3 regions of the Clostridium sp. JN-9 genome follow, and region 1 is predicted to be linked to each of the others. Evidence: a T-box and tRNA genes for the amino acid it is inferred to sense, from the RefSeq annotation. Region 1 holds a T-box; the other regions hold tRNA genes.
What was found. The T-box of region 1 lies ahead of thrS (threonine--tRNA ligase). A T-box ahead of a tRNA ligase gene usually reads a tRNA of that ligase, here a tRNA-Thr.
Positions count from the first base shown of each region.

Region 2: it encodes a tRNA-Thr, which carries the amino acid that the T-box ahead of thrS (threonine--tRNA ligase) is inferred to sense. The anticodon was not compared.
Region 3: it encodes a tRNA-Thr, which carries the amino acid that the T-box ahead of thrS (threonine--tRNA ligase) is inferred to sense. The anticodon was not compared.

Region 1 is NZ_CP035280.1:2,653,949-2,664,311, reverse strand. It holds gene EQM05_RS12895 (transposase) at 1-515, opposite strand, end outside; tRNA gene EQM05_RS12890 (tRNA-Val) at 788-863, shown strand; tRNA gene EQM05_RS12885 (tRNA-Asp) at 870-946, shown strand; tRNA gene EQM05_RS12880 (tRNA-Phe) at 952-1,027, shown strand; tRNA gene EQM05_RS12875 (tRNA-Gly) at 1,221-1,295, shown strand; tRNA gene EQM05_RS12870 (tRNA-Cys) at 1,299-1,372, shown strand; gene EQM05_RS12865 (hypothetical protein) at 1,513-2,127, shown strand; gene EQM05_RS12860 (DUF6718 family protein) at 2,147-2,335, shown strand; gene EQM05_RS16290 (hypothetical protein) at 2,563-2,766, opposite strand; gene EQM05_RS12850 (DUF6873 family GME fold protein) at 2,846-3,550, opposite strand; gene ytxC (putative sporulation protein YtxC) at 3,685-4,599, shown strand; T-box leader at 4,651-4,878, shown strand; gene thrS (threonine--tRNA ligase) at 4,941-6,857, shown strand; ribosomal protein L20 leader region at 6,898-7,014, shown strand; gene infC (translation initiation factor IF-3) at 7,058-7,552, shown strand; gene rpmI (50S ribosomal protein L35) at 7,575-7,772, shown strand; gene rplT (50S ribosomal protein L20) at 7,802-8,161, shown strand; gene EQM05_RS12820 (TrkH family potassium uptake protein) at 8,298-9,650, shown strand; gene EQM05_RS12815 (TrkA family potassium uptake protein) at 9,662-10,324, shown strand; gene EQM05_RS12810 (RNA methyltransferase) at 10,339-10,363, shown strand, end outside.
Region 2 is NZ_CP035280.1:3,178,968-3,189,330, reverse strand. It holds gene EQM05_RS15410 (NAD(P)/FAD-dependent oxidoreductase) at 1-716, opposite strand, end outside; gene EQM05_RS15405 (hypothetical protein) at 1,069-1,314, shown strand; gene EQM05_RS15400 (IS1182 family transposase) at 1,505-3,133, opposite strand; gene EQM05_RS15395 (CoA-binding protein) at 3,286-3,663, shown strand; gene EQM05_RS15390 (pyruvate, water dikinase regulatory protein) at 3,679-4,476, shown strand; tRNA gene EQM05_RS15385 (tRNA-Glu) at 4,642-4,716, shown strand; tRNA gene EQM05_RS15380 (tRNA-Val) at 4,726-4,801, shown strand; tRNA gene EQM05_RS15375 (tRNA-Asp) at 4,811-4,887, shown strand; tRNA gene EQM05_RS15370 (tRNA-Thr) at 4,896-4,971, shown strand; tRNA gene EQM05_RS15365 (tRNA-Glu) at 4,985-5,059, shown strand; tRNA gene EQM05_RS15360 (tRNA-Val) at 5,068-5,143, shown strand; tRNA gene EQM05_RS15355 (tRNA-Asp) at 5,153-5,229, shown strand; gene EQM05_RS15350 (ATP-binding protein) at 5,249-6,226, opposite strand; gene EQM05_RS15345 (DnaD domain protein) at 6,219-7,202, opposite strand; gene EQM05_RS15340 (M23 family metallopeptidase) at 7,401-8,435, shown strand; gene EQM05_RS15335 (nitronate monooxygenase family protein) at 8,537-9,604, shown strand; gene EQM05_RS15330 (MarR family transcriptional regulator) at 9,656-10,132, shown strand; gene EQM05_RS15325 (beta-ketoacyl-ACP synthase III) at 10,125-10,363, shown strand, end outside.
Region 3 is NZ_CP035280.1:243,971-254,333, forward strand. It holds gene murA (UDP-N-acetylglucosamine 1-carboxyvinyltransferase) at 1-484, shown strand, start outside; gene spoIID (stage II sporulation protein D) at 613-1,656, shown strand; gene EQM05_RS01225 (M23 family metallopeptidase) at 1,964-2,680, shown strand; gene spoIIID (sporulation transcriptional regulator SpoIIID) at 2,788-3,042, shown strand; gene EQM05_RS01235 (rod shape-determining protein) at 3,143-4,180, shown strand; gene yyaC (spore protease YyaC) at 4,238-4,780, opposite strand; tRNA gene EQM05_RS01245 (tRNA-Thr) at 5,046-5,121, shown strand; tRNA gene EQM05_RS01250 (tRNA-Tyr) at 5,127-5,211, shown strand; tRNA gene EQM05_RS01255 (tRNA-Val) at 5,218-5,293, shown strand; tRNA gene EQM05_RS01260 (tRNA-Thr) at 5,325-5,400, shown strand; tRNA gene EQM05_RS01265 (tRNA-Tyr) at 5,406-5,490, shown strand; SAM riboswitch class I at 5,541-5,642, shown strand; gene metK (methionine adenosyltransferase) at 5,723-6,898, shown strand; gene EQM05_RS01275 (ATP-dependent RecD-like DNA helicase) at 7,044-9,269, shown strand; gene EQM05_RS01280 (hypothetical protein) at 9,266-10,270, shown strand; gene EQM05_RS01285 (phosphoribosyltransferase family protein) at 10,243-10,363, shown strand, end outside.

The sequences.
Region 1 (10,363 bases):
TTTTTATGTGAATCCAGTGCTGTAATAACGCAAACTTTATTATTGCCGATATTAATGTAACTTACGCTTTGATCATGAACTCTCTTTTCATCATGTTCAATGCTTTTCTGTCCCTTCCGGGAAAATTTTAAGAAGAAATTTTCAAGTTCAAACTTTCCCTGCATTTTATTTTGTTTAACCATTTTTAGTGCAGAGAGCAGCTTGTGCCTCCAGTAAAATAGTGTTACATAAGAAACGCCAATTTCCATGGCTGCCGCCTTAAGGGATAAGCCCTCAATGGTACACCTAATGAATGATTCCCATTTTTCAGGGAAGTGAGTCCTAGCAATTGGCGTGTTTGTAAAGTCATTAAATGTTCTTCTACAGCTTTTGCATATATATCTTTGTTTATCATTGTATTTTCCGTATAGCACAGTGTGGGTGCAGCCACAGTATGGGCATTTTCTTTCAGAATCATGTCTTAATGAAGCAAAATAAGATAATATATTTATATCAGTACATTTTTTATTCTCCATAGTAATCCAATCCCTTCAGTAATATGTAGGTATCTTAATTATTACCATTAGAGGATTGTCCTATTCACATCAACATTATTATTTAAAAGAGCCATAAGTGTCTGTTAGAAAATAAATATCTAATCACCGTAGCAGTCCCAAAAATCTTTGAGGATTGGATATTTTATGAAAGCCCCATTTTTTTCTATTTTTTCTTGATAAAATGTTTACAAATTTAATATTGACAAATTTAAGATTAGACTATATAATTATTATTGTCTTATGACATATGTGGGCGCATAGCTCAGCTGGGAGAGCATCTGCCTTACAAGCAGAGGGTCACAGGTTCGAGCCCTGTTGTGCCCACCACATTTTGGCCTAGTGGCTCAGTTGGTTAGAGTGTCGGCCTGTCACGCCGAAGGTCGAGGGTTCGAGTCCCTTCTAGGTCGCCATTAATGGCCAGATAGCTCAGTCGGTAGAGCAGAGGACTGAAAATCCTCGTGTCCCTGGTTCGATTCCTGGTCTGGCCACCAATTTTCAGTTAAGAGTTATGAGTTAAGAGTGAAGAGTTAATGTAATTTCTGCAAAGCGGAAATTTATTATTTAAGTTTTGCCTTAAGGCAAAACATCATTAACAGTTAACCACAAACAGTTAACTTTGAACTTATAACTGTATTAGACTGTATTAGACTTATAACTGTTAACTTTAAACTGTTAACTGAATTAGCGGGAGTGGCTCAGTGGTAGAGCGTCACCTTGCCAAGGTGAACGTCGCGGGTTCGAATCCCGTCTTCCGCTCCATATGGCGCTATAGCCAAGCGGTAAGGCAGAGGCCTGCAAAGCCTTTATCCCCAGTTCAAATCTGGGTGGCGCCTCCAAAAAAGGACTATGATTTATCATAGCCCTTTTTTAGTGGGCTAGGGGAAATTTAGCGATAAAAATATTTAAAAAAGTTTTGATAATATTAGCAAATACAATTATAATAATGGTAATCACCATAAAGAAAGAGGGTGTTAAGTTGAAGTTTAGTCTTTATGGTATAAGTGAAGAATTACTTGATAAATTAAGTTTTGAAAGCAAGCTTGGCAAAAGTTTAAAGAATACCCTAAGAAAATTTGAAAAAAATAATTTATTTAATGAAATAATTGATTTAAAAGAATTTTATGAAAGCACTGATTTATTAAAAGGTGTGAATTTTGCTTATAGGGTAAAATCCATACAATCATGTTTGTTAAAATATGATAAATATTATCCCCATGTAGAGGCTAATAAATGCTTTAATGATATACTTGGGATTAGAGTTATAATAAACAATTATAATGAAGTTTTAGAGCAGAATTTAAGTATTTTTAAGGTAGCCAATATGATAAATGGAAAAGCTAATGATGATGGATATAGAGGGCTTCATTTATATTACCAGAAAACGAATAAACATTATCCTATAGAGATACAAATAAATACTAAGCGTGATAGAATTATGAACGATTGGCTTCATGTACATTTGTATAAGTATGAAAAGAACAATGCTATAGGTGAAGCATTAAGGAAAAAATATGACAGCGGAGAAATTAAAAGTGAATCTGATTTTAAGGAGATGTTAAAAAGTGTGTTATCTAGTAGCAAAGAAATTTGATAAAGAGGGTAGTTTGGTATTGGAATTAGAACGAGGACAGAGACTGGCATCATTATCGAAATACTTAACATTAACAACCCTTGGAAAAGGTGTGCAGATAGTAACACTTAATGATTTGGAAAGTTTTAAAGAATATTCCCCATATACAGTTATTGATGATGAAAGTGAATATATTTCAAAAGTGATAAAAATGCAGTCCGTAAAGTAACTGTGACCTGGGGATAAAAGGAAGCTAAATAAATGACAATAAAAAAAGACTGTTATTTAACAGCCTTTAATTTTGCAATATCATTCCAATTACTACTTGTGATTATTTCCACATTATTCAAATCTTTTCTAATTTCTTCTGTAGTGCTTTTTACATGGGTAATATCACCTTGTAAATGTGCTATATCATTTTGTATATTGTCTTGTTCTGCCTTGTGTACTTCTGAACTATGAACTAAGAACTAAGGCTTTTATTAGTCCTGTGTTTTCCTGTACTTGACTTTGTAAAGATTTTATGTCCTGTTTCATGCCTACTATGTCCTGCTTCATGTCATTTATATTCTGTTTCATGTCATTTATATCGTCTTTAATAGGCTTTAGTTCATCTTTTAACATATCTCTAAATAGCTGCACTAACTTGTTTTCTTCCATGGTATCACCTCGTAAATATTATACCATTATTTCTAATTAATATGCCAGCAATAAATGGGCACTTGATCTTTAATCTTTATTACTTGTCAACTGTAAACAGGCTCCCCCTGTCAATGAGCTTTCCTGATCTTAAAAATATAGGTTCAACTCCGTGAAGTCTTAAAAAGTTTTCCACCTTTTGTCCATAAGCATAGAAATTCAGATCGCCAAAGAAGGCTAATTTATTTTTAGTTATAAGGCCGCAGGTGCCGCCTATAAAACCATAATCAAGTCCTGGAAGCAGGATATCTCCTGGAGGCAGCAGCAAAACATCTATTCCTATTTTACCAAGCTCATCAGCAATACCTTTGTCGCTGGTGATTACAGCATTATCAGCAACTAAAGCAGTGGAGCATTTTGAGTATCCCTGGTTTATATTTAATTTTTTCTTGTTTTTTACCAAATTTAATAAGGCTGTATCAGTGTATTTAAGGGAATGCATAAAAAACTGTTCAGTATTAACTGCATTTAGGATAACATCTCCGGGATAGGATGAACTCAGTGAGTTTTCAGATAATATTACTTCAAATCCAGCACCTTTTAATAAATTTATAAAATCGTACGGCATGTCCCTATGTACAACTATAGTGTTACTATCAATGATGGTAATAAGAATATCAGGATGGCCGCAAACTGCATCATACAGCAGATCAGAAGGAGGTACCTTAATAGGCTTAATGCCCACATTTTCAAGGTTTGCAAGTTCTTCCTGAGAAATTCTGCTGTCTACAAAAGAATATTTCATACATATCACCCCGCTTGGGAATATTATAGCACAAAAAGTTTTGCTTAAATATTATTGTCGATAATTGGCATAAGTATTTTGAATATACATTGCCATTAAACATATACTATTTTCATAAAGAGGTGATAAGAATAATGCTATTATTGACAGTTGCATATGAAGAAGAAAAAGAACAACTTATTTACAAGCTGGATATGATGATTAAACACTTTAAATGCTTAGGCATGAGCATAGGCATTTCAGAAAGCATTGAAGACAAAATGCATTTCATTAAAATTATCTGCGATGACAATAGCTACAGCTCCAAATTTAAAGATAAGTTTAATCTTTATATATCAAACATATTATATGATATTGTTGTAGATGAATTCGGGAAAAAGGATATTCTTAATTTCTTATCTGACACATATTTCTTTTTAAAATCAGATGAAATAAGTAAATTAAGGCAGCTCAGCATAGAGGCCTTAAGGGGCAGTTCCAGAATTATTGACGAAGACAGCATATACTGCTTAAATAAGAAAAATACAATTATAGACAAAATATGTAATTGTATTGAAGAAAATAAAATGATAAATATAAATGGCTTTATAACTTTCAGAATGAAGGAATTCAAAGAGGATTTGGAATGTATAATAGATAAAGTAGTAGAGAAATACATGGTGGAAAGGGAGTACGATGAATTTGTAAAGCTTTTAAAATATTTTGTGGAAATACAGGATAGTAAAATTGAGGAAGTAAACATTATTATTAAGAAAAATGGAGAATATGAAGTCAGGGATAAACAGGGGAATGATATTTTTAAGGATTTTATAAGCGATCTTCAGGATGTAGATAATATTGGGACATCAAATATTGAAGATGTTATTATAAGCGGCCTTATTACTAATGCACCTGGTAAGATAATAATACACTGCATTGAAAACTCAATTAATAAGGAATTAATTGAAACAATAAGAAATGTTTTTACCACCAGAGTAGAAATATGCAGTAAATGTGAAATGTGTAAAAAGGAAAAAATTAAGGAAAAAACCAATAAAAGCAGAGCTTAGCTATTGACATTGCTTTTCAGGAATAATATAATTAACTCAAATCAAATAAAGATAATGACTATGATGAGGAAAAGTAAAAGAATTACTATTCTAAGAGAGGGAAATTCAGCGGCTGAAAGATTTCCTGGATAAGCTTCTTTAAAAACCACCTCTGAGTTGTATACAAAAGGCTTTGACCTATTAAGTATTATCGTATGCCAGCGTTACATGGCACTAAAGTAAAAGTGATTCACATTGCTTTTAATTTGGGTGGAACCACGATTAATACTCGTCCCATAATCGGGAGGAGTTTTTTTATTTTTTGTTTAAAAAGCTATTATGGTAATTGTAAGGAGGTTATTATGATAAAAGTTACTCTTAAAGATGGAAAGATAATGGAGTTTGAAAGTGGAGTAAAGGTTGCTGAAGTAGCAGCCAGCATTAGCCCTGCATTAGCTAAAAAAGCACTTGGTGCAGTAGTTGATGGAAAAAAGGCTGAGCTTATGACTGTATTAGATAAGGACTGTTCTCTTGAAATTGTTACATTTGATGATGATCAGGGGAAATGGATTTTAAGACATACAGCTTCACATATATTAGCTCAGGCAATGAAAAGATTATACCCAAATGTTAAATTAGCAATTGGACCAGCTATTGATACTGGATTCTACTATGATTTTGATGCAGATTTTGCATTTACTCCTGAAATGCTTGATAAAGTTGAAAAGGAAATGAACAAAATAATAAAAGAAAACCTGAAATTAGAAAGATTTGAGCTGCCAAGAAAAGAAGCCATAGCATTTATGGAGGAAAAGGGAGAAAACTATAAGGTTGAACTTATAAAAGACTTACCTGAGGATGAAATAATTTCTTTCTATAAGCAGGGAGATTTCACAGATTTATGTGCAGGACCTCATGTACCATCAACTGGAAAAGTTAAGGCTGTTAAGCTTTTGTCCATAGCTGGTGCATACTGGAGAGGCAATGAAAAGAATAAAATGCTTCAAAGAATATATGGAACAGCATTTGTTAAAAAGAGCGATCTGGATGATTACTTAAAAATGCTTGAAGAAGCAAAAAAGAGAGATCACAGAAAGATAGGCAAAGAATTAGACCTATTCAGCATACATGAAGAAGGACCAGGATTCCCATTCTTCCATCCAAAGGGAATGATTATAAGGAATCTACTGGAGAATTACTGGAGAGAGGTTCACACAAAGGCTGGATATGATGAAATAAAAACTCCAATAATATTAAATGAGGAACTTTGGCATCAGTCAGGTCACTGGGATCATTACAAGGAAAACATGTATTTCACAAAAATTGATGATAATGATTATGCTATAAAGCCTATGAACTGCCCTGGCGCAATTTTAGTTTACAAGAATACAAAGCATTCCTATAGGGAACTGCCAATAAGACTTGCTGAATTAGGATTAGTTCACAGACATGAAAAATCCGGTGCACTTCATGGATTAATGAGGGTAAGATGCTTTACTCAGGATGATGCTCATATATTTATGACAAAGGATCAGATTACAGGTGAAATACTAAATGTAATAAAATTAATTGATTCCTTCTACAAGGTATTTGGATTTGAATATTATGTTGAATTATCAACAAGACCAGAAAATTCCATGGGAAGCGATGAAGACTGGGAAGCAGCAACAAATGGATTAAGAGAAGCCTTAAAAGAAGCTGGACTTAAATACAAGGTAAATGAAGGAGATGGAGCATTCTATGGCCCAAAGATAGACTTCCATCTTAAAGACTGCATAGGAAGAACATGGCAGTGCGGAACAATACAGCTGGATTTCCAGATGCCTGAAAGATTTGACTTAAGCTATATTGGTGCTGATGGAGAAAAGCACAGACCAGTTATGGTTCACAGAGTTGTATTTGGAAGTATTGAAAGATTTATTGGTATCCTTATTGAACAATATGCAGGTGCATTTCCTGTATGGCTTGCTCCTGTTCAGGCAAAGATTATGAATATCACAGGAAATCAAAGTGAATATGTGGAATCTGTAGCTAATAAATTAAAGGACGCAGGCATTAGAGTTGAAACAGACTTAAGAAATGAAAAAATAGGATATAAGATAAGAGAAGCACAGCTTCAGAAGATACCTTACATGATAGTACTTGGAGACAAGGAAATGAGCGAAGGAAACATTGCTATAAGAAGCAGAAAAGGCGGGGATCTTGGAGCAATGGCCATTGATGACTTCATAGTAAAAATAAAAGCAGAGGTAGATAATAAAATCAATGGATTAGAATAAAAATTTGTTGACAATAATAATATAAGATAGTATAATTTTATTTGTTAAGCAGAAACGAGCCGTTTCTCACCTTATGGCACTGCTAATAAGGTAAGTGAATTAATCCTTTGTGTTGTATTGTAATTTAGGACGGCTTGTACCGTCCTTTTTTTAATGTAAAAATATACCCGGAGGTGAAAATTATTAATAAAGATTACTTAATGAACGAACAGATTAGGGAAAAGGAAGTTAGATTAATTGATGCAGATGGTGCTCAATTGGGAATCGTAGCTTCAAGGGATGCACTTAAAATTGCTGAGGACAAGGAATTAGATTTGGTAATGATTTCGCCAAATGCGAAACCACCAGTATGCAAAATAATGGACTTTGGTAAATTTATTTATGAACAATCTAAAAAAGATAAAGATGCCAGGAAAAAGCAGAAGGTTGTCAGCTTAAAGGAAATCAGACTAAGTCCAAAGATAGAAGAACATGACATTGAAATCAAGGCTGCAAATGCTAAGAAATTCTTATTAGCTGAAGATAAAGTAAAAGTTACAGTAAGGTTCAGAGGCAGAGAGGCAGATTATTCATTTATAGGACATAAGATCCTTGAAAACTTTGTTTCTATAATTGAAGATGTATGTGTGGTTGAAAAACCAGCAAAGCTTGAGGGAAAAAATATGATAATGATTTTAGCTCCCAAAAGAGCATAAACATTGAGAGGAGGAACTTATCATGCCAAAAATGAAAACAAGTAGAGGTGCCGCTAAGAGATTCAAGCTTACAGGTACAGGTAAATTAAAAAGAGCTAAGGCTTTTAAAAGTCATATATTAACAAAGAAATCAACAAAAACTAAGAGAAATCTTAGAAAAACTGCTTATGTTTCAAGCACACAGGAAAAAACAATGAAGAAGATACTACCATACCTATAATCGTGGATTTATAAAAGGAGGGTCTCATAATGGCAAGAGTAAAAAGAGCTATGAATGCTCGTAAATATCATAAAAAAGTATTAAAGCTTGCAAAAGGATACTACGGAGCAAAGAGCAAGCTGTTTAAAACAGCAAATGAATCAGTTATAAGAGCATTAAGAAATGCTTATGTTGGAAGAAGATTAAAGAAAAGAGATTTCAGAAAGCTATGGATAGCCAGAATTAATGCTGCTACAAGAATGAATGGAATGTCATATTCCAGATTCATGAATGGCATTAAGCTTTCAGGAATAGATATAAACAGAAAAATGCTTTCAGAGATAGCTATAAATGATCCAAAAGCATTTACTGAGCTGGTAGAAATTGCAAAGAAGCAATTAACTGCATAACATTTATTTGTACATAAGTGCGGCATATTAAGTGCTGCACTTTTTATTTTTGAATAAATTGACAAAACCAATGCCCATGCTATAATAATATATATGTTTATGTTGGAGTTGGCATAAAAATAGAGGGGGAATCTTTGTGGTGGTAAATATTAAAGTGACTGATAAAATAAAGCTCCAGCCTGTTCAAATACTGGCAATAGGGTTTGCTTTGGTTATACTAACAGGTGCCATATTGTTAAACCTGCCTATAGCATCCCAAAGCGGAAAAAGTGTACCCTTTATAGATTGTTTATTTGTATCTACATCTGCTACTTGTGTAACTGGTTTGATAACTGTAGATACTGGAACAACCTGGACATACTTTGGAAAGACAGTTATTATGTGCTTAATACAAATAGGCGGCCTTGGATTTATGTCTTTTGCCACATTATTTGCTTTACTTATAGGAAAAAGGATAACACTTAGAGAAAGACTTGTAATGCAGGAATCATTAAATTCTTTTACACTTCAGGGCTTAGTAAAAATGGCTAAATATGTTCTTATTTTTACATTTTCAGTAGAAGGTGCAGGAGCATTACTTTTATCAACGCAGTTTATACCTGAATTTGGCATTTTAAAAGGCATTTATTACAGCATATTTCATGCTATATCAGCATTTTGTAATGCTGGTTTTGATCTAATGGGTAATTTTAAAAGTTTAACATCATACTATGACAATGGTGTAATTATCCTTACCATAGGTGGATTAATAGCCTGCGGCGGATTAGGATTTTTCGTATGGCAGGAAATATATAATTATAAAGGTCTTAAGAAATTATCGCTTCATTCAAAACTTGCTATAACTACAACATTAATATTGATCTTTGGAGGAGCAATATTGATGTTTTTATTTGAATATAATAATCCTGGAACTATGAAGGATATGTCATTAAAAGGAAAGTTATTGTCCTCATTATTTGCATCAATTACACCAAGAACAGCAGGCTTTAACTCTATTTCAACTGCAGATATGAGCCCTGCAGGAAGATTTTTAACTATGATTTTAATGTTCATAGGCGGATCACCAGGATCTACAGCAGGAGGTATAAAAACAACCACTGCAGCACTTCTTGTTATGACAGTGATATCAAGCATTAAGGGCAAGGATGATACCGAAGTATTTAGAAAAAGAGTATCTAAAGAAGTAGTATACAGGGCACTTGTTGTATCAGTAGTAGGCTTGCTTCTGGTAATTACTGTAACTATGATTTTATCTGTTACTGAAAAGGGATTTTCATTTGAATATTTATTATATGAAACTACTTCAGCTTTCGGCACTGTTGGACTTACTTTGGGACTGACTCCAAAGCTGACTTCTATAGGAAAGATTCTTTTAGCATTTACAATGTATGCAGGAAGAGTAGGACCGCTTACATTATTGTTAGCTATAGCTAATAGAAGAGGAAAAGATATGATTAAATATCCTGAAGAAAAAATTTTAGTTGGATAGGGGTGTATAAAATGAGCAAGAAACAATTTGTGGTTATTGGAATAGGAAGATTTGGGAGTTCTTTGGCAAAGACCTTATATGCACTAGGAAATGATGTATTGGCAGTTGATATAGATGAAGAAACAGTTCAGAATATATCTGAAAGCGTAACACATGCTGTACAGATTGATGCCACTGATGAAAATAGCTTAAGAGCACTTGGAATAAGCAATTTTGATGTAGCTGTAATTACCATAGGAGAGGATATCCAGGCCAGCATAATGACAACACTGCTTATAAAGGAAATTGGAGTAAAATACATTATTGCAAAGGCTAATAATGAGCTCCAGGCTAAGGTGCTTTATAAAATAGGTGCTGACAGGGTAGTACTTCCAGAAAGAGACATGGGTGTGAGAGTTGCACATAATCTTGTATCATCAAGTATACTTGATTATATAGAGCTTTCTCCTGATTACAGCATTGCAGAAGTAGTGGCTCCTAAGGACTGGCATAACAGATCCTTAAAAGAGCTGAGCATGAGGTCAAACTATGGTGTCAACGTGGTGGCAATAAAACATGATGGCGATATTAATGCTTCACCTAACGCTGAGGATGTAGTAGAGCCGGGGGATATAATAGTTGCCATAGGCGGTACAGAGGAATTAAGCAAAATTGAAGATATGTTCACAAAATAACAGGTATTAAATATATGGATATAATAAGAAGCAAAGAAA
Region 2 (10,363 bases), 530 kb from region 1:
CCTGATATGCCGTAGTCAGTAAAAAGGATTTCTCCAAAATCCTTACCTTTTAGGTTATTATCTATGTATATTTCTACAAATCCGTTAAATTTAACACCTGACAGTGCTTTTAAATGGTCATAATTTAATTTTAACTGAACCAGGGCTGGTATTGGAGTAATAATTTCGTGTCCTAACTTTTTAGCAAGTCTATATCCAGAGCCATTGGAGCCGGTATTTGATGCTGAGGTTCCTCCTGAAGCTAAAATAACCTTTTCACAGGTGAATTCTTCATTAGAATTTGTTATTATTTTAAAACCTTTGCTTAACTTTTCTATCTCAATTACATTTGTATTTAAATATATAGGAATTGATCTTTCATCTAATGAAAATCTAAGTATATCAATTACAGATGATGCTTGTAAGCTCATAGGATACATTTTGCCGTCATCAAGTGTGGTTAGAGGTAATCCTAAGCCTTCAAAAAATTCCTTCGTGTCGCGGCAGTTAAAGGCCTCTAAAACAGGTATGAAAAAATCTTTGTTATGGCTATGGTATCTGGACGGTTTGGTGTTAATATTGGAAATGTTACACCTGCCATTCCCTGTAATTAAAAGTTTTTTGCCAATTCTGTTTTGTCCCTCAATAATAGCTGCGTCTTCCCCAAAGTCCTTGCAGGTAATTGCTGCCATTATTCCAGAAGCTCCGGCACCAATAATGATAATTTTATGGAACAAATTTATACACCACCTTATTCAGTTGAAAGTTAAGAGTTATGAGTTAAGAGTTAAAAGTTAAGAGTTATAAGTTATGAGTTATAAGTTAAAAGTTTACAAGTAAGTTATACTGTATTTTAACATATAATACTATTAATTTATAGTGAATTTCCAACTATATACTTTGTAAAGTATATATCAATTAAAGGATATAATTAAAATAAAATTAAATAAGGGAATAAGCTTAGCATTTTACTCAGTTATTATAAAGCTTATTGAAGATAAAATAGGTGAAAAGATTACATCTATAGATGTATTAGAAGATGATTTTGAATTTATAAAAAAAGGAATCTGGAGGAAAAAAATATTCATAATGATAAATGAAAGTATTCCTCTTGGAATTTTTGCAAATGGTACAAAGTTTGGTAAGAATTTTAACGTAACCATAAAGGATGTAGATTTAAGTGAGTTTATTGACAGCTGCTTATTGTTCATAGATGAAGCTGATAAAAAGATTAAAGAGCAGCAAAGTAATATAAATATATATAAAAAAGCACTGAGAAATGTCTGTAGTGTCATAGGTGGCAATAAGCAGGATATACTATTATTATCCAATTAATTATGGGGCTGTCGCATTAGCATAAAAAAATATGCTAACGCGGCAGCATTTTTTTTGTGTTTTATAGAAAATTTAATGATATTTTAGTCCCCAATGAGCTTGATAATTAAAAAAAGACGCACTTTAATAAGCCTTTCATATTAAGGCTTTTTTTGATTTGCAGAGTTTTTAAAATTTTAAAGTTTGATAATTATGCACCTTTTTTAAGTGGAAAAAGATGCGTTTCAGTTCTATCTAACTGAATTTTATTATGTAGCTTATTTATATTATGTGCCATTGCTAACAAAATACTTTCTGCCAAAACATTCTTTTTACCTTTGCATAGATATCTACGAAATCCCATATCCTGTTTTATCTCTCCAAAAGAGCCTTCGGCTTGAATACTTCGATTCATTCTCAACTCGCAACCATCATCACTTATAATTCTTTCAAGATCCTCTTTGCGAAGCATGTTGAATAGTTTTGAAGTCTCAAGATTTTTAACCCTTTCTTCTAATGGCGTTTTACAGTTATGTCCTCTTATGCATTTACTCTTGTAAACACAGTTACTGCAGTCCTCACAAGTATAGATTGTTTTTTCACTTATATAGCCAGTCTTACTTTTCCTTTTTACTATTTTATTTACTGTTAGTTTCTTATTATTTTTGCAAGTATAATAATCGCCCAATTCAGTATAATCCATGTTTTCTATTCTGCTTATATCATGTTTATATTTTCTTGTTTTTGATATTTCATAATTTGCTGGTTTAATATATGATAGCTGTCCATTTTCTTTGATATAAAGATAATTTTCTTCACTCTCGTAACCTGAATCCGCATCAATTTTAAAATACTTAAAGTACAAGGAATTCTCCATGCTTTTTATAAATGGAATCAATGTTGTTGTGTCCCCAGGCTTATCGCAAACAGTAACCCATACTATATATTGGGAATCTACTCCATTCTGAACATTGTAACCTGGTTTTAACTGACCATTTTTCATAGCATCCTCTTTCATCCTCATAAAGGTTGCATCTTTATCTGTCTTGGAATAGCTATTACGTTTACCGCAGGTATGGATTTTCTGTGTATATTCTTTTAACTTTCTAAGGTATTCCTCAAGTTTTTCAATAGAACGTTGAATAGGAGTTTTCCTTTTACCACATCCATGTACAAATTCAATATTTTCTTCCTTTTTCAAGGCGTAAAGCTTTTTGCGTAGCTTTTTTACATGTTTCATTTTTACTTTGTTTTCGTATACAAGCTTTATTCCATACAATTTCTCACATTCGGCTACAAAATCAGCTAATTTAGAAAGTAATCTCTCCAGGTTTTTTGAAACTGCTTTTTTCCAGACGAAAGTATACTTGTTAGCACATGCCTCTATCTTTGTACCATCAATAAATATAGTATCTCCTGATATTTCTCCAATCTCATAAAGAAAATTTGACATTTCAGCCATTATTGTTTCTGAGCACGGGGCAAAATGAATACTACGAAATCTTGCAAAAGTAGAATGATCTGGTGCTGGTGAACCTTCTAAAAGGTACATGAAATTTACATCTCTTTTGCAGGATAGCTCCATTGCTCTTGATGAATAATTATGATTCATATAGGAGTAAAGTACAATCTTCAGCATCTGACGTGGCGTAGCCTGATTTTCCCTTATTCGGGAATAAGTCGAATATAAATCTGTTAAATCCATCTCCTCTACAAATTGACTTAGCAAACGCACTGAATCATTATTGGGAATCATGTACTCAATATTTAATGGAAGTTTTAATTGATAATTTCCACGATATAAAGTATAATTTTTGTGTGAATTAATGTATTTTCTCATATGTTAATTTTACTATAAATCTTTCACTCTTTCGAGTGGAAGATTTATTTTTATGTAAAAAAGCTGCCGCACCAATTATTTTAGTGCAACAGCCCCTATTGAGGAAAAATAAAATAGAATTAAATTAAAAGATAATTAGGAGGAGAATAATTATGGAAGCTTCGGAATTTCTGAATTTTAAAAACTGGGCAGTTGCCGGAGACATAACTAACCCTGAAAAATATGCACATAGAATATTTAAATCCCTTGAAAAAGCAGGTTTTAAAGCCTATGGGGTGAATCCAAGAGCAAATAATGATAATGTGTATAAATCACTAAAAGATATTTCACAAAAAGTTGATGTGGTTGATTTATGTATAAGCCCAAAGATAGGAATTGATATAATAAAACAGGCACATGATATTGGAATAAAGTATATTTTAATTCAGCCTGGTGCAGAAAGTGATAACATATTGTCATATTGTGAAGATAAAGGTATTATAGGAATTGAAGGATGTGCCCTGGTAGAACTTTCGAAATATAATAAATAGGATGGTGGATAAAAGTTGAAGATTTATGCCATATCAGATTCTATTGGTGAGACCGCTGATCAAGTTGCAAGAGCAGCGGCCAGTCAGTTCAGCGACGTGATTGAGGTTGAAAGAATAACATATGTAAATAGTTTTGAAGAAGTTAATAACTTTATAAAGAGAGTAGAAGATCCTAAAAATACAATGGTGGTTTCTACTATTGTATTAGTTGATGTAAGAGAATTTTTAGTCCAAAGATGTATTGAAAAGGGAATTCATATAACTAATATATTAGGACCATGCATTAGTATGGCAGCAAGAATTTTAAATAAGGTCCCGGATTATAAGCCAGGGGCAATATTGAGCATGGATGATCAGTACTATAAAAAGATTGAAGCTATGGAGTTTGCCATTCAATATGATGATAGTAAGGATCATTCGGGTATTAAAAATGCAGATGTAGTATTAATTGGGCTGTCAAGAACATCAAAGACACCCCTTTGCATGTATTTGGCTAATAAGGGTATAAAAGCACTAAACATTCCTTTAATGCCTGAGGTACCTGTTCCTGATGAATTATTTAATATTAATAGAAATAAAATAATAGGATTAACGATAGATCCAATTCAGTTGATGGAAATCAGAAAGCATAGGATTGATAAGCTGAGGGCAGCATCTCATGCAATTCAATATGCAAATGCAGAAAGGGTTTTGGATGAACTGGATTTTGCGGATAGACTTATGAGAAGGTTAGGGTGTAAGATTATAGATGTAACAAAGAGAGCAATAGAGGACACAGCTTTTATAATAATGGAGAGTATTGGACAGCAGTAATTAAATTGTCAGATAAGTTCCGTAAAGTATTGATAAATAAGGACCTTGGAGGTATTTATCACAAAAATAAATCAGAAAAACAAAAAAATATGTTGACACATTGGGAAATATTTTGTATTATAGTCTATGTCGGGTTGCGCAAACCTAATAACATATATATTATATGGCCTCTTGGTCAAGTGGTTAAGACACCACCCTTTCACGGTGGTAACAGGGGTTCAAGTCCCCTAGAGGTCACCAATATAATGTGGGCGCATAGCTCAGCTGGGAGAGCATCTGCCTTACAAGCAGAGGGTCACAGGTTCGAGCCCTGTTGTGCCCACCACATAATTACGGCCTAGTGGCTCAGTTGGTTAGAGTGTCGGCCTGTCACGCCGAAGGTCGAGGGTTCGAGTCCCTTCTAGGTCGCCATTTATATCGCTGGCATGGCTCAGTTGGTAGAGCAATTGATTTGTAATCAATAGGTCGCGGGTTCAAATCCTGCTGCCAGCACCATTAAATTTAATATGGCCTCTTGGTCAAGTGGTTAAGACACCACCCTTTCACGGTGGTAACAGGGGTTCAAGTCCCCTAGAGGTCACCATATAATGTGGGCGCATAGCTCAGCTGGGAGAGCATCTGCCTTACAAGCAGAGGGCCACAGGTTCGAGCCCTGTTGTGCCCACCACATAACTATGGCCTAGTGGCTCAGTTGGTTAGAGTGTCGGCCTGTCACGCCGAAGGTCGAGGGTTCGAGTCCCTTCTAGGTCGCCAAAAAAGCTGTAAGTTTTACTTACAGCTTTTTTATATTTTTTTGAATTCGTATGTCATCTCCATAAAATTTGCATAAATTAAAATTGCCTAAAAGCCTTGAGGATATTCTTTCAGAATAACTTTTTAAAATTTCCTCCAGGCTGTAATTTGTTGATACAATCATTTTCTTCCCCATTAAAAGTTTTTTATTAATTAAGTTAAATAATTCGGTTTTTGAAAATACACTGATTTGTTCAGAACCCAGATCATCTATGATTAACAAATCACAATCTAACAATAGATACTCCATCTGATCATCTTCGTTAAATTTTATATGTTTAAGATTTTGAATTAAGTCATCAGCTGTTCTGTAAACAACGAAATAACCTTTATCTAAAAGCTCTTTGGCAATACAATGAGATAGAAAGGTTTTTCCAGTGCCAGAGGTACCATAAAATAATAAATTTTCACTGTTTTCACTAAAGGAATTTATAAAGTCCCAGCTTTTCTGCAGAATTTTTTCAATGTTTTTTCTTGGGCTGTCAGGTTCACTTGAAATCCTGGATGCCGAAAAATATCTGAAATCAAAATTGCCAAAGTTGTTATTTTTAAGTAATGAGGACAAATCTGAATTTTTATAGTAAAGAGAAACTAATTTCTGTTTGAAACAGGAACATTTATCTGTGCCAATAAAGCCAGTATCCTTACACTTTGGACATCTATAATGAAGATCCAGATAATTCATGGGATATCCATTGCTGACTAATAATTCAGTTTTTCTCATTCTTAACTCAGTTATCTTATTTTTAAAATATTTAATCTTATCATCTTTATCTGGAATATTCTTTAACATAACTAGTGAAAGTTCTATGCTAAGTTTCCCAATTTGGTTTTCTATATTATATATGTCAGGAATCTTTTCTGATATTTCTTTTTTCCTGTCAGCCAGCAGCTTTTTTTCTTCATCTCTTATTAACTCATAGCTTTTTAAGATGTCTCCTTGATATCCTTTAATCATTATTATCCCATCCTAATAATTTTTTTTCTAATGCATTAAAATCATAGTCTCTTTGTTCATAGTTATTAAATGAATCTTTTGGAGAGTTATTATAATTAACAGCTTTTTTTCCTGATGATTTTTTATTATCCTTAACAGCAATATCCTGCAGTGTTTTTATTCCATCTTTAAACCAGCTTGTTAATATACCATCAATATATTTGAAATCGGCCTTGTTAATTCTCTGAAAGCATATGTCACAAGCCTTAAAAATTATTTCTGTAGGGAAGTTATATATTGTAAGCCATTTAGTTAATAAATCTTCCTGAGGCTTCATAACTTCTCCGTCCTTTATCCCAAGGTACCCTAATATTTTTCTTATAGATACCCACTTATCCTCATGCTTCTTAATATAAATCTGAGCTTCTTCAACAGTTTTAATTTTAGCATCGAACCAGGCTATGGCTATTTTCTCTATGTATCTCCAGTCAGTCTTACCTTTAGATGCACAATACTGAACTAATAAAAGAATGATTTCCGGAGAAAAGCCATAATCTTTTGACCAGCCTATATACATAGACATTTCCTTTGAGGAAAGTGGTCTCCCGATGAGCTTTTCCACATCCTGCAGCATATCCTTTACTGAATTATTATCTAATTCTTTCAGAAGATCTATACTATCATTTTTTTCTGGCATTAAGCTGTCTAAATCCAGAAATTTTATTGAGAAGTTACCCATATTGTCTACTGGAACAATTTCAACAACACCTTCATCCCCCCAGTAATTCCATGCATTAATTACATCTGTTTCAAGTAAATGCAGGGTAGATGACATTATTACGGAACTAACACCAAGTTCCCCAGACATACAGTATTTCAGGCCTAAAAGATAAACTTTTACATATTCTCCTCTGGCCTTTGGCATAAATTTATCTATAAAAACATTACTAACAGGGGTATAGCTAAATGTATTATTTTTAAAAACATAAGTACTCATAAATTAACATTGTCACGTAAAACTTTATAATGTAAATGTTTTACGTAACCCCTCCTTTTCCATTTCTTAATTTATACTATAGCAGTATCAACAACTATTAATTATATCAAAATAAGTATAGTATCTCAATGTTAGTGCCATATGAGATTTTATAATAAAAGTTGTATTTTTTGGCATATTTAGAGCAAAATATTAGCTATGACAAAAAAATTACTGAAGGGAATGTTGATTTTGTATAAAAAGATTGATATTAAAAAAATTATATGCATAGCAGCATTATTTATAGCAGGTACTGTTTGTGCTAAAGAATATATTTCATTAAAACCAAATGCCTGGAAGGTCTATTTGGAAAATACTCCAATTGCATATGTTAAAGATAAAGAAGATTTTAATAGAATAAATGAAGAAGTCAAGTCTCAGTTAATGAATGAACATAAAGGAATAAATATAAATGAAGAGATAAAGTTCCAGCAGGTTAAAATTGATTACAAGTTGTTAAGCCATACGGAATTTATGAAAAATTCAATAAAAAACAATATAAAGATAGAAGTTCCGGCTGTTATCATGAAAACTGACGGAAAGATAATTGGATACTTAAATAATCAGGAAGAAATAGTAAAGGTACTGGATAAGGTAAAAGATTATTATATAAATAAAAATAACATAAAACAGCTGGAAGGATATAAATTAAATAATAAAATTACTTATGCAAAAGTTAATGCAGATATATCTAAAATATCAACTATAGATGCTTTATCTGAGAAGATCATACTTAGTGATAAAAACAATGAAGCATTAGTCTGCTTTAATGTAACAGGAGTAAAAAATGGAGCAGAACTATCAAGAGCTTCACAGAAGGTAACGCTATTTACGCCGGCCTTAGGAACAATAACATCAAATTTCGGTATGAGATGGGGAAAACAGCATAAGGGAATAGATATTGGAGCAGCAATGGGAGATCCTATTTATGCTGCCTGGGATGGTAAAGTCATAGCTGCACATTATGAAGAAGGTTATGGAAATGTAATTAAAATTCAGCATAGTAATGGCATAGAAACAGTGTATGGACATTGCAGCCTTATAGAAGTACGCACAAATGAATATGTAAAAAAAGGTGATAAAATAGGTCAAGTAGGCAGTACTGGTAACAGCACAGGACCACATTTACATTTTGAAGTAATAGTAAATGGCCAGCCGGAGAACCCGTTAAAATATTTAAGTATTGGGATGTAATGTAAAAGAAATTTAAAAATATGTTGACTTTATTTTACTGCTAATATATACTTTGATTATCAAAATGTTTGAGTATCAAAACAGTGTAAGGAGAGGATCGTATGAATTTACCTCCTTTAGTAATAGGAGATTTGATTGCTAGTGTACCTATAATACAGGGTGGAATGGGAGTAGGCATTTCAGGCTATAAGTTGGCTTCTGCAGTTGCAAATGAAGGTGCAGTTGGTATAATCTCAGGGGCGCAGATAGGATATAGGGAGCCTGATTTCATTACAAATACAAAAGAGGCAAATATAAGAGCATTGAGAAAAGAAATCAGGAAGGCAAAGGAAATAAGCCCAAATGGAATAATTGGGGTTAATTTAATGGTTGCTACAAATAATTATGGTGAAATGGTAAAGGCATGTATTGAGGAAAATGCAGACCTGATAATTTCAGGAGCAGGATTGCCATTATTACTTCCAAAGTTTGCTTTAGGAAGCAATATAAAAATCGCCCCAATAGTTTCATCTGGTAAGGCAGCATCTATTATTTGTAAAATGTGGAAGAGACATAACAGATGCCCGGATTTAATTGTAGTAGAAGGCCCAGAAGCAGGTGGACACTTAGGATTTCACAGAGAAGATTTAAATAATCCTATGAGTTTAGATGATATTGTAACTGAGGTAATAAATGAAGTTAAAGTATTTGAAGAATTTTATAATAAAAAAATTCCTGTGGTTGCAGCAGGCGGGGTTTATGACGGCAGAGATATAGCGAGACTGATTAAACTAGGGGCAAGCGGAGTTCAGATGGCTACAAGATTTGTGGCCACATTTGAGTGTGATGCCGATATTAAATATAAGGAAGAATATATAAAATGTAAAAAAGAAGATATAGAAATTATAATAAGTCCTGTGGGTATGCCTGGAAGAGCAATAAGAAACGATTTTATTAAACGAGTTGAACAGGGAAGGATTCCACCGGATAAATGTTTCCAGTGTCTTAAAAAATGTAATCCAAAGGAAACACCATACTGTATAACAAGGGCCCTTGTGGATGCAGTTAATGGAAATGTCGATAATGCCCTGATTTTTACTGGCAGCAATGCATATAGGATAGATAAAATTGTCAGTGTTAAGAACCTCATAGATGAATTAAAAAATGATGCTGCGAAAAATTTGAATTAGGTGACTATTTCATACAGGTTATGTTTGGAACAGTCAAAGAGGTGGATATAAGTGGATAAAAGTCTAAATATATTAAATGAACTTTTGGTAGACACATTTAATGATATTTTGGAAATTGAACAAATGGCTCTGCAAAGTGGAGCATTTAACGATTTGTCAGTAACAGAGATTCATACAATTGATGCAATAGGAATGTACGAGCTTAAAAGTATGTCTGAGGTAGCAGGTAAATTAGACATCACTGTAGGGACTTTAACTACCGCCATTAATCATTTAGTTAGAAAACAGTATGTTGAAAGAATGAGAAATGAAGAGGATAGAAGAGTAGTGCAAATAAAGTTAACTAAAAAAGGAAAATTGGCATACAGGATTCATGAAAAGTTTCACCATGATATGGTACTTGCAACCATTGAGGGATTATCTCATGAAGAAGAAGTAGTACTTGTAAGGTCTCTTGATAAATTAAATAATTTTTTTAAGGAAAAATATCATTTAAAAGGCAGTAAGAAGGAGATTAAAAATGAATAAGGTGCAGATAATTGGCACGGGCAGTTACGTACCAGAAAATGTGGTGACTAACGAAGACTTGTCTAAAATGGTAGATACCACTGATGAATGGATTGCAACTAGAACTGGAATAAGGGAAAGACGCATAAGTACAGGAGAAAATACATCACAGATTTCAACTAAGGCTGCATTAAAAGCTATTGAAAGTGCCAATATAAAGGCTAAGGATATTGATTTAATAATAGTGGCAAC
Region 3 (10,363 bases), 810 kb from region 1:
ACAACATATTAAACCTGTCATTGCCAAATTATCTGAAATGGGAGTAAAAATTCACTGTGAAAGTAACTCAATAACAGTAGATGGAGATGTGGACTTAAAGCCTGTGGATATAAAAACCATGCCATATCCAGGTTTTCCAACAGATATGCAGGCTCAAATGATGGGACTTTTATGTACTGTTAAAGGAACAAGCAATATTTCTGAAACTATTTTTGAAAATAGATACATGCATGTACCAGAGTTAAAAAGAATGGGAGCTAATATTAAAATTGATGGGAGGACAGCCATTATAGAAGGCGTTGATAAATTAACAGGCAGTGAGGTAAAGGCAACAGATTTAAGAGCCGGGGCTGCATTAATATTATGTGGACTGGTTGCTGAAGGACAATCTACAATTACAGATATATATCATATCGATAGAGGATATGTAGAAATAGAAAAAAAGCTGAAAAATTTAGGAGCTGAAATAAAAAGGGTAAATTAATATAAGCTGCTTTAATGCAAAAAAGGGATATTGCTTAATAAATGCAATATCCCTTTTACTTTGGTAATATTTTTATCTTTATACTAATAAAATATATTATGCTATTTTCATTAGAGGGAGGAAGTGCATTGAAAAGAATAATTATCCCCTTTCATTTGAAAAGAATAGTAATAATCTTAACAGCTATTTTATTATTTATAATGATATTACCAATTTTAATTGTAGGTGTTAACAATAATTTAAAAGGCGATATAACTAAATTTGGAGTTAAGCCTAATGATGTTATATTTAATAAGAACAATGGCGGAGGACCAGAAATAAAAGTATATTTAACCAAGGAAAACAAGATTTTAAGCATAAGCCTTGAAGAATATATAAGGGGCGTTGTTGCAGCAGAAATGCCTGCGGAATATAATATTGAAGCTTTAAAGGCTCAGGCAGTAGCAGCCAGAACCTTTGCAGCAGCACATATGGAGTGCTTTGGAGGTGTTAAATACAAGTATGCTAATGGAGCAGATGTAGTGGATACAGTTCAATGTCAGGCATATATGGACAAGGATACCAGATTTAAGGCATGGCCTGAGAAAAAAAGCGGGGAGTATTGGAATAAAATCACTGAAGCAGTAAAGTCTACTGCAGGTGAAATTCTAACCTATAATGGAGAATTGGTTATGGAACCCTATTATTTTGCTGTAAGCAGCGGAAAAACAGAAAGCAGCAAGGATGTTTTTTCTCAAAATATAGATTATTTAAAAAGTGTAAGCAGTCCCGGTGATGAAAATTCACCTGAGTTCAAGTCAGTAGAAAATGTAAAATCAGCGGACTTTGTAAACCGGGTTAACAGCACTTATCCAAATGCAAAACTTTCAGCAGGCAGTATAAAAAAGCAGGTAGCAATTTTAAGTACAAGCAGTGCGGGCACGGTGAAATCTATTAAGCTTGGAGGTACCACAATTTCTGGATCAGATTTTAGAGCCATGTTTAATCTGCACTCCTCAAATTTTACATTAAGCTACAATAAAAACACTGTTATAATTACCTGCAGGGGATGTGGGCATGGTGTTGGCATGAGTCAGTGGGGTGCCAATTATATGGCTAAAGCCGGAGACAGTTACAATAAAATATTAACTCATTATTATCAGGGAGTTAAAATTGAAAAACTAAAATATTAATATATATACTTTGAAATCTGCAAAGTATATAATAGCAATGCTAAAGCTCAAAAGTTAAGTAATAAATATTATCGATTTCCTTTATTAAGGGAATCTTAAGTTTATCTTTTGTAAAAGAAAACTGAGATATTTATTATTTTTTTTTGGGCTTTTTTCTTGATTTAAGTTTTTCATTTGTCAGATGTGGCATATTTTGAAGATAATGTGTAATGTGCTGTCAAAAAAATATGAAAAAAGTAGTAAATTTTTTATATAAAATATGTATTTTTTAGGAGCATATGGACAGACTGAAAATGGAGGTGTTCATATGGACAAAAAAATTTTCAACAAGAGTTCAAATTTTTTTAAAAGGGAGGGCTTCTATGTAATTTTATTTGTATGCTTGTGCGTTGTAGCCGCAGTTGCTGCAGTAACTGCCAAAAACAGTGTAAAGTTAAAAAATACACCTATAACTCAAAATAGCGTTACTGATCAGAAAAATGGCAGCAGCACAGCAGATATAGCACAGGAGCCTAGCGTAGAATATGAAAATGCTCTGCAGGTAAAAAAGAATAACAGAGCAAATATATCTGTACCAAAAACTGGTTCAACAGGTGTAGCAGCTGCTACGGATACAACTTTTGTTAAGCCTGTTAATGGAACAATAGCAAGACAATTTTCATCTGAACCTGTTTATTGGGATTCTACAAATTCCTACAGACCTAATTTTGGTATAGATATAAAAGCTGGTTTAGGTGAACCAGTTGTATCGGTTTTAGGCGGTAAAATCGAGAAAATAAGCAGTACAACTGAGAATGGCGTTGAAATTGTAATAGATCATCAGAATGGGTTAAAAACAGTATATTCAAACCTTGATGCAAAAGTATTAGTAGCTCAGGGACAGACTGTTAAAAAGGGTGAAAAAATAGGTGTTGTTGGCAACACTACATTAAACTCAGCATATGAAAAGTATGGTGATCACTTACATTTTGAGGTTACAAAATCCAAACAATCAGTAAATCCATTAACATATATAAAATACTAGATTATTAGCCATTTTCCGATTAATATATCGGAAAATGGCTATATAAAGTAATTTAAATATGCAGTAAAGCATATTTATAAGTATAGAAGGGTTAAGGAGGCAGCACTTTGAAAGATTACATTGAAGATAGAGTTTTAGAAGTTGCTAAATATATCATAGGATCAAAAGCTACAATCAGAAAAACAGCAAAGGTTTTTGGAGTAAGTAAAAGTACAATACACAAGGATATGACAGAAAGATTGCCTAAAATAAATCCACAAATTGCCATGGAAGCTAAAAATATTCTTGATTATAACAAAGCAGAAAGGCATATCAGAGGTGGAAAAGCTACAAAAATGAAGTACAAGGCTATTGAAGGTTAATAACATTCCTATTATAATAAAACTATTAGTATGCTATAATCAGATTATAATTGTGATTAATTAAAGCATATAACTACAAATGAGCAGGAGTGAAGAGGGAATGTTTTTTAGTATAGGGACAGATTTGGGAATTGATTTAGGAACAGCTACTGTTTTAGTATATATTAAAGGAAAAGGCGTAATATTAAAAGAACCTTCAGTTGTAGCAATAGATAGAACTAATAACAGGGTGCTGGCTGTAGGGGAAGAAGCCAGACAGATGATTGGCAGAACCCCGGGAAATATAGTAGCAATTCGTCCAATGAGAGACGGTGTAATTTCTGATTATGATATCACAGAAAGAATGTTAAAACATTTTATTTCAAGAGCTTGCGGTAAGAGAAGAATATCATCACCAAGGGTAGTGGTTTGTATACCATGTGAGGCTACCGAAGTTGAAAAAAGGGCAGTTATAGATGCAGCTAAGAATGCGGGAGCAAAAAAAGTATTTTTAATTGAGGAGCCATTAGCTGCTGCAATTGGTGCAGGTATGGATATTACCATAGCTAGTGGAAGTATGGTCATTGATATCGGAGGAGGAACCACTGATATTGCAGTTATTTCATTAGGGGGAATAGTGGTAAGATCATCTATTAAAGTAGCTGGAGATAAATTCGATGAATCCATAATAAAGTATATAAGAAAGAAACATAAATTAATGATTGGTGAACGAACTGCAGAGGATTTAAAAATTAATATTGGTTCTGCTTTTAAAATGGACGAGGAGAAAGTGGCTGAAATAAGAGGAAGAGATTTAATAACAGGACTTCCAAAAAATGTAGAAGTATCTTCTGAAGAAATGAGGGAAGCGCTAAAGGAAACAGTAAATGCTATTGCAGATTGTACTCACTCAGTATTGGAGAAGACACCTCCTGAATTAGCAGCAGATATTGCTGATAAAGGAATAATGATGACCGGAGGCGGCTCATTATTAAATGGATTAAGTGATCTAATTCAAGAGGAAACAAAAGTTCCTGTTTATTTAGCGGAGGATCCCGTATCCTGTGTTGCTCTTGGAACAGGTAAAGTGTTAGAATATCTTGACAAAATGGACGTTTCTTTTATTGGAGAAGATATAACACTTATTGATAATAAATAAAAAAGTAAAACAAAGCTCTGATGATTTATTAGAACTTTGTTTTTATTTTTCAATAAATTACTTATAAGTCCAATCTGAAATTTCTTTAAGATAACAAGAATGAATTAATGAATTGACAATGGTTCTGGCCATTGAAATAATTAAATCCAGTCTAATTGAATTGTTACTGAATATTTCATTATTTTCACTTGAGTCAACTATGCCTATAATAGAGCTTTCCCCTACATCAGGAAGTGATTTGCCCACACCTTTTCCTGGATGTATTGCAAAATCTCTTGCTTGTATTTCTCCTATGGAACCTTCATCTCCAAGACAGGCATCTATTCCAATAAAGTTGCTTTGAGGATGAAGAGCTTTTAACTCAGATAATTTTCTATCAATATTTAATGCATGAATAGGATCAGGTATTGTACCATATACAGGCAGTGGAAAGTTTCTTTCTTTAAGAAATGTACCCACTAATGGACCTAGGCAGTCACCTATACATCTATCAGTGCCTATACACACAATTATTGTATCCTTACTAATATAGTCTTTCAAAAAATAAGCAATCTCATAATAAGCCAAAGCATTTTTGTAATAAACTTTTACCTTGTTCAAATGCCAACACCTCCTTAATAATTTATATGAAACTATTGGGAGAAATATTTTACAATGTATAAAAAATTAGTGAATAAACAATATATGCACAAAAGCTTGTGTTAGTTATTCAGGAGCAGCTATGTGTCTAATATTAAATTATTCGAAGGATTAATGAGCATTTTAAAGATATTTTTGAATAATAACTAAATGTAGGGTTTGAAATTAACTCAGTAACAATGTATACTATTGCTTGTTGATAATTTGATAAATATAGATTAAATATGCTGGCATGGCTCAGTTGGTAGAGCAATTGATTTGTAATCAATAGGTCGCGGGTTCAAATCCTGCTGCCAGCACCAGGTGTGGAGGAGTTCCCGAGTGGCCAAAGGGGGCAGACTGTAAATCTGTTACGTAATGTTTCGATGGTTCGAATCCATCTTCCTCCACCATAAAATGGGCGCATAGCTCAGCTGGGAGAGCATCTGCCTTACAAGCAGAGGGTCACAGGTTCGAGCCCTGTTGTGCCCACCATTTTATTTAATTTATATAGACAAAATAATATGCTGGCATAGCTCATCTGGTAGAGCAACTGACTTGTAATCAGTAGGTGGTGGGTTCAAGTCCTACTGCCAGCACCATGTATGGAGGAGTTCCCGAGTGGCCAAAGGGGGCAGACTGTAAATCTGTTACGTAATGTTTCGATGGTTCGAATCCATCCTCCTCCACCAAAGACACTAATTTTAGTGTCTTTTAAGTTTTTAAAAATTATATAGGTTTACTCTTATCAAGAGAGGTGGAGGGAAAGGGCCCTATGAAACCCGGCAACCGATGCATTTGCATTAAGGTGCCAATTCCTGCAGATATTTCTGCAAGATAAGAGAGTTGTTAGTAATTAACCTCTTCTTATGAAGAGGCTTTTTTATTATATTATAGTGTATAGAGAAAGGTGGAGGGAGAATAATGAGAAGATTATTTACATCAGAATCTGTTACAGAAGGACATCCAGACAAAATATGTGATCAGATTTCAGATGCAGTACTAGATGCAATATTAGAAAACGATCCAAATGGAAGGGTTGCATGCGAAGCTACTGTAACCACTGGCATGGTTATGGTTATGGGTGAGATATCTACAAAATGTTACGTTGATATTCCTAAGATAGTTAGAAAAACTATTGAGGATATAGGCTATACAAGAGCAAAGTATGGTTTCGATGCAGATACCTGTGCCATACTTACTTCAATCGATGAACAGTCACCTGATATTGCATTAGGTGTAAACCAGGCTTTAGAGGCTAAAAAAGGACAGATGGATAAATTCGAAGCTATTGGAGCTGGAGATCAGGGTATGATGTTTGGGTATGCCACAAATGAAACTCCGGAATATATGCCTATGCCTATAGCTATGGCACATAAGCTTGCCAGAAGGCTTGCAGAGGTAAGAAAGAATGGAACATTGGATTATCTAAGGCCAGATGGTAAAACACAGGTCACAGTTGAATATGAAGATGATAAGCCAGTAAGAATAGATACCATAGTAATATCAACACAGCATAGTCCACAAGTAACAAGAGACCAAATCGAAAAAGACATGATAGAGTTTGTAATTAGAAAAGTGATTCCACATGAACTTTTAGATGAGAATACAAAGTATTATATCAATCCAACAGGAAGATTCGTAATAGGCGGCCCTCAGGGAGATTCAGGACTAACAGGCAGAAAGATTATTGTAGATACTTATGGAGGATATGGAAGACATGGCGGTGGATGTTTCTCAGGAAAAGATCCAACAAAAGTTGACAGATCAGCAGCATATGCAGCAAGATGGGTAGCTAAAAACTTAGTTGCTGCGAAAGTTGCAGATAAGCTTGAAATAGAATTAGCATATGCAATTGGCATAGCAAAACCAGTATCTATTAATGTGGACACATTTGGAACAGGTAAAATATCTGATGATAAAATTGTTGAAATAATAAATAAGATATTTGATCTGAGGCCAGCTGCTATTATAAGGGATCTGGATTTAAGAAGGCCTATATACAAACAGGTTGCAGCATATGGCCACTTTGGAAGAACAGATTTAAATCTTCCATGGGAGAAGTTAAATAAAGTTTCTGAAATAAAAAAATATATGTAATTACTTTATAAGGATTTCTTTTGTGCAGGGAAATCCTTATATTTTTTATGATATAATAATGTTACGATTTATAATCATGTTTTTCGATATTTGAATAAACTATAGGAATATTGTTAAACATTATAATAATAGTAGGTGAAATTTTATGCAGGAAATACAAGGCTTTATAGAAGATATAGTGTTTAGAAATGAGGATAATGGATATACTGTAGCTAAGTTAAAAGACCATAAAACAATAATAACCATTGTTGGATGTCTGCCATATATTATTGAAGGGCAGAATGTGAAACTAAAGGGGGAATGGGCAGTACATCCTCAGTTTGGTGAACAATTCAAGGTGGAAAATATTGAGGAAATAGTACCAAGTTCTTTAACTGGAATTGAAAGATATTTATCCTCTGGAATTATTATGGGCATAGGTCCTGTTACTGCAAAAAAGATTGTAGAGAAATTTGGAGAAAAAACATTAGAAGTTTTTGATGAGGATATTGATAAATTAAAGGAAATTGAAGGTATTGGTGAGAAAAAATTAGATTTAATAAAGGAATCCTATGTTCAGCAAAAGGAAATCAGAAGTATTCTCATATTTTTACAGAATTACGGTGTCACGCCAAATCAATGCTTAAAAATTTATAAAAGGTTTGGCAGTGATTCCATCTCTGTAGTAAAAAATAATCCATATGTACTTACAGACGAAATTTCAGGTATTGGGTTTAAAACTGCAGATAAAATAGCCAGAAGTTTAGGAATAGAGGCCAATTCGCCATTCAGGATTCAAAGCGGGATAATTTACATAGTAAATCAATTCTGCATGCTTGGAAACACATATATGCCTATGGATAAACTTCTGAAAGAAAGTGTGTCCGTATTAGGTGTAAAGCAAAGTGAAGTTGAGGAAAATATTGTACAGTGTACAGTTGATGGAAAGCTTAAAATAGATAGGGTAGAAAATAATAATTGTGTTTTTACAATACCATACTATTACTGTGAACTTGGAGTTACAAGAAAAATACTTTCTCTTTGTTTTAATAAATATGAAGATTTAAAAATTGATATTGAAAATGACATTAGTGAATTTGAGAAGAATAATAATATTAATTTTGCACCATCACAAAAGGAAGCCATTAAGGGAGCAATGGAAAATGGAGTTGAAATTATTACTGGTGGGCCCGGAACAGGCAAAACCACTATAATTAACTGTATTACAGAAATATTTGAAAAATACAGTTTAACTGTTATGATGGCTGCTCCAACAGGCAGGGCAGCAAAAAGAATGACTGAAACCACAGGAAGAGAAGCAAAGACAATACACAGATTACTGGAAATGGGCATAAATGAGCAGGAAAATGATATGCTCTTTAACAGGGGAGAGGAGTCACCCCTTGAATGTGATGTTGTAATAGTTGATGAAGCATCAATGATAGATATAACTCTTATGAATAATCTTTTGAGAGCTATATCACTAGGCACCAGGCTGATAATTGTGGGAGATGTGGATCAGCTTCCTTCAGTAGGACCAGGGAATGTATTAAGAGATCTTATTGAAAGCAATTGTGTTAAAGTTGTAAGACTAAAAGATATATTCAGACAGTCTGAAAAAAGCATGATAACACTGAACGCTCATAAAATAAATAATGGGGAAATGCCAGTTTTAAATGAAAAGGATAAGGACTTTTATTTCATAAGATGTGAAGAACAAAATAAGATTATGGATACATTGATTCAGCTAATTGACAAGAGGCTTCCTAAGTTCAATAAAAACTGGAATAAGAGGTCGGATATCCAAATTTTATCACCTATGAGAAAGGGAATCCTTGGAGTAACTAATTTAAATAAAATGCTTCAAAGTGTATTAAATCCACCTGATAAACTTAAAGATGAAAAAGAAGTAAGAGATATTATTTTCAGGGTTGGAGATAAGGTAATGCAGACAAAAAATAATTACTCTTTAAAATGGACTAGGATCAGCGGAAGTGGAGAAAATGAAGGACTTGGTATATTTAACGGTGATGTTGGCTTTATTGAAGAAATAAATCATGATAATAACACTGTAAGCATTATATTTGATGATGAGAGAAGAGTAATCTATGATAATATTTATTTAGATGAGATTGATCTGGCATATGCAATTACTATTCATAAAAGCCAGGGAAGTGAATTCCCAGTAGTAATAATGCCGATTTTTAACGGACCTCCTTTATTAATGAACAGAAATTTGTTTTACACGGGTATAACGAGAGCCAAAAAGTTAGTAGTTCTGGTGGGTTCAATAAAAGCAATGAAGCACATGATTGATAATAATAGAAGTTTTGAAAGATATTCATTATTGAAGTGGAGAATTAAGGATATTATTGAAAGTGATGTAGTATGAAAACAAATTTATGGGAAAATAAGATTAGTGAACTCATTTATGAATGGAGCAATGGCAATGAGAAGGTACTGAATATTACATCAGTACCATTTAATTCCTCAATATATCTGTTAAAAACAATTATTTCATATGTATATAAACAAAAGAAAGTGCTGTATATCACCGAAGAAAACGAAAAAGAAATTGATTTAATAGATAATATAAAGCAGTCCACAAAATTCAGAGGATATACCTATGTAAGATCTAAAAGCACCAACTCTGACAGCCCGTTAGTAATATGTAATTATGAAAATGCGAAAGTCAGCATGAGAAAGTATGATCTGGTAATTTACAATGAAGTCAGGAGTCTGCCGGTTTATACAAAGAAGCAGATTATTAATGTCACAAAAGAAAAATGTAAAGAACAGGGCAAAATAATATTTTATTCTATAGAGATGATTGAAAATAATGTTAGAGAAATATTACTTCCTGTAGATAGAAGCAGATTGCCTCAAAGCGAGCCGAGAGTTGTGATTACAAGACTGGATATTAATAAAGAAATACCATATGTAATTTATGAATATTTAAGCTGGTCCATTAACTCCATGAGAAAAGTTGTAATTTTTGTTCCAGGTATGGAGCAGGTGGTAAATGTTTATGGGCATATAAGCCAGTGCTCAGGTAATTTAACCAAAAATATTTACTCTCATCATAAAGGTGATAACGATAAAGCAATTATGAGTTTTAAACATGTGAAAGATGGAATCTTAATAACAGATGATTTTTCTTCTATATTCAATAACATGAGAAATCTTGATAAGATGATGTTTTTTGCCAACGATGAGGTGTATGATTATAAAAAACTTGTTTACCTTTGTGGTCCAAATTTACAAGGGAAAAAGGATTATAGAGGAGAGATAATCTTCTTATCCAATACAGAAACTGATGACATGGAAAATGCCAAAAAAATTATAAGGGATTTTAACAAAGAAGCATGGGAAAGAAATTTATTAGATATATAAGCTACATTTTTGACTGTATAATGGAGTTGATTTATCCGTCTCCGCAGCAATGTATATTGTGCAGTAATTCACTTAAAAGTCACGAATTTCTAT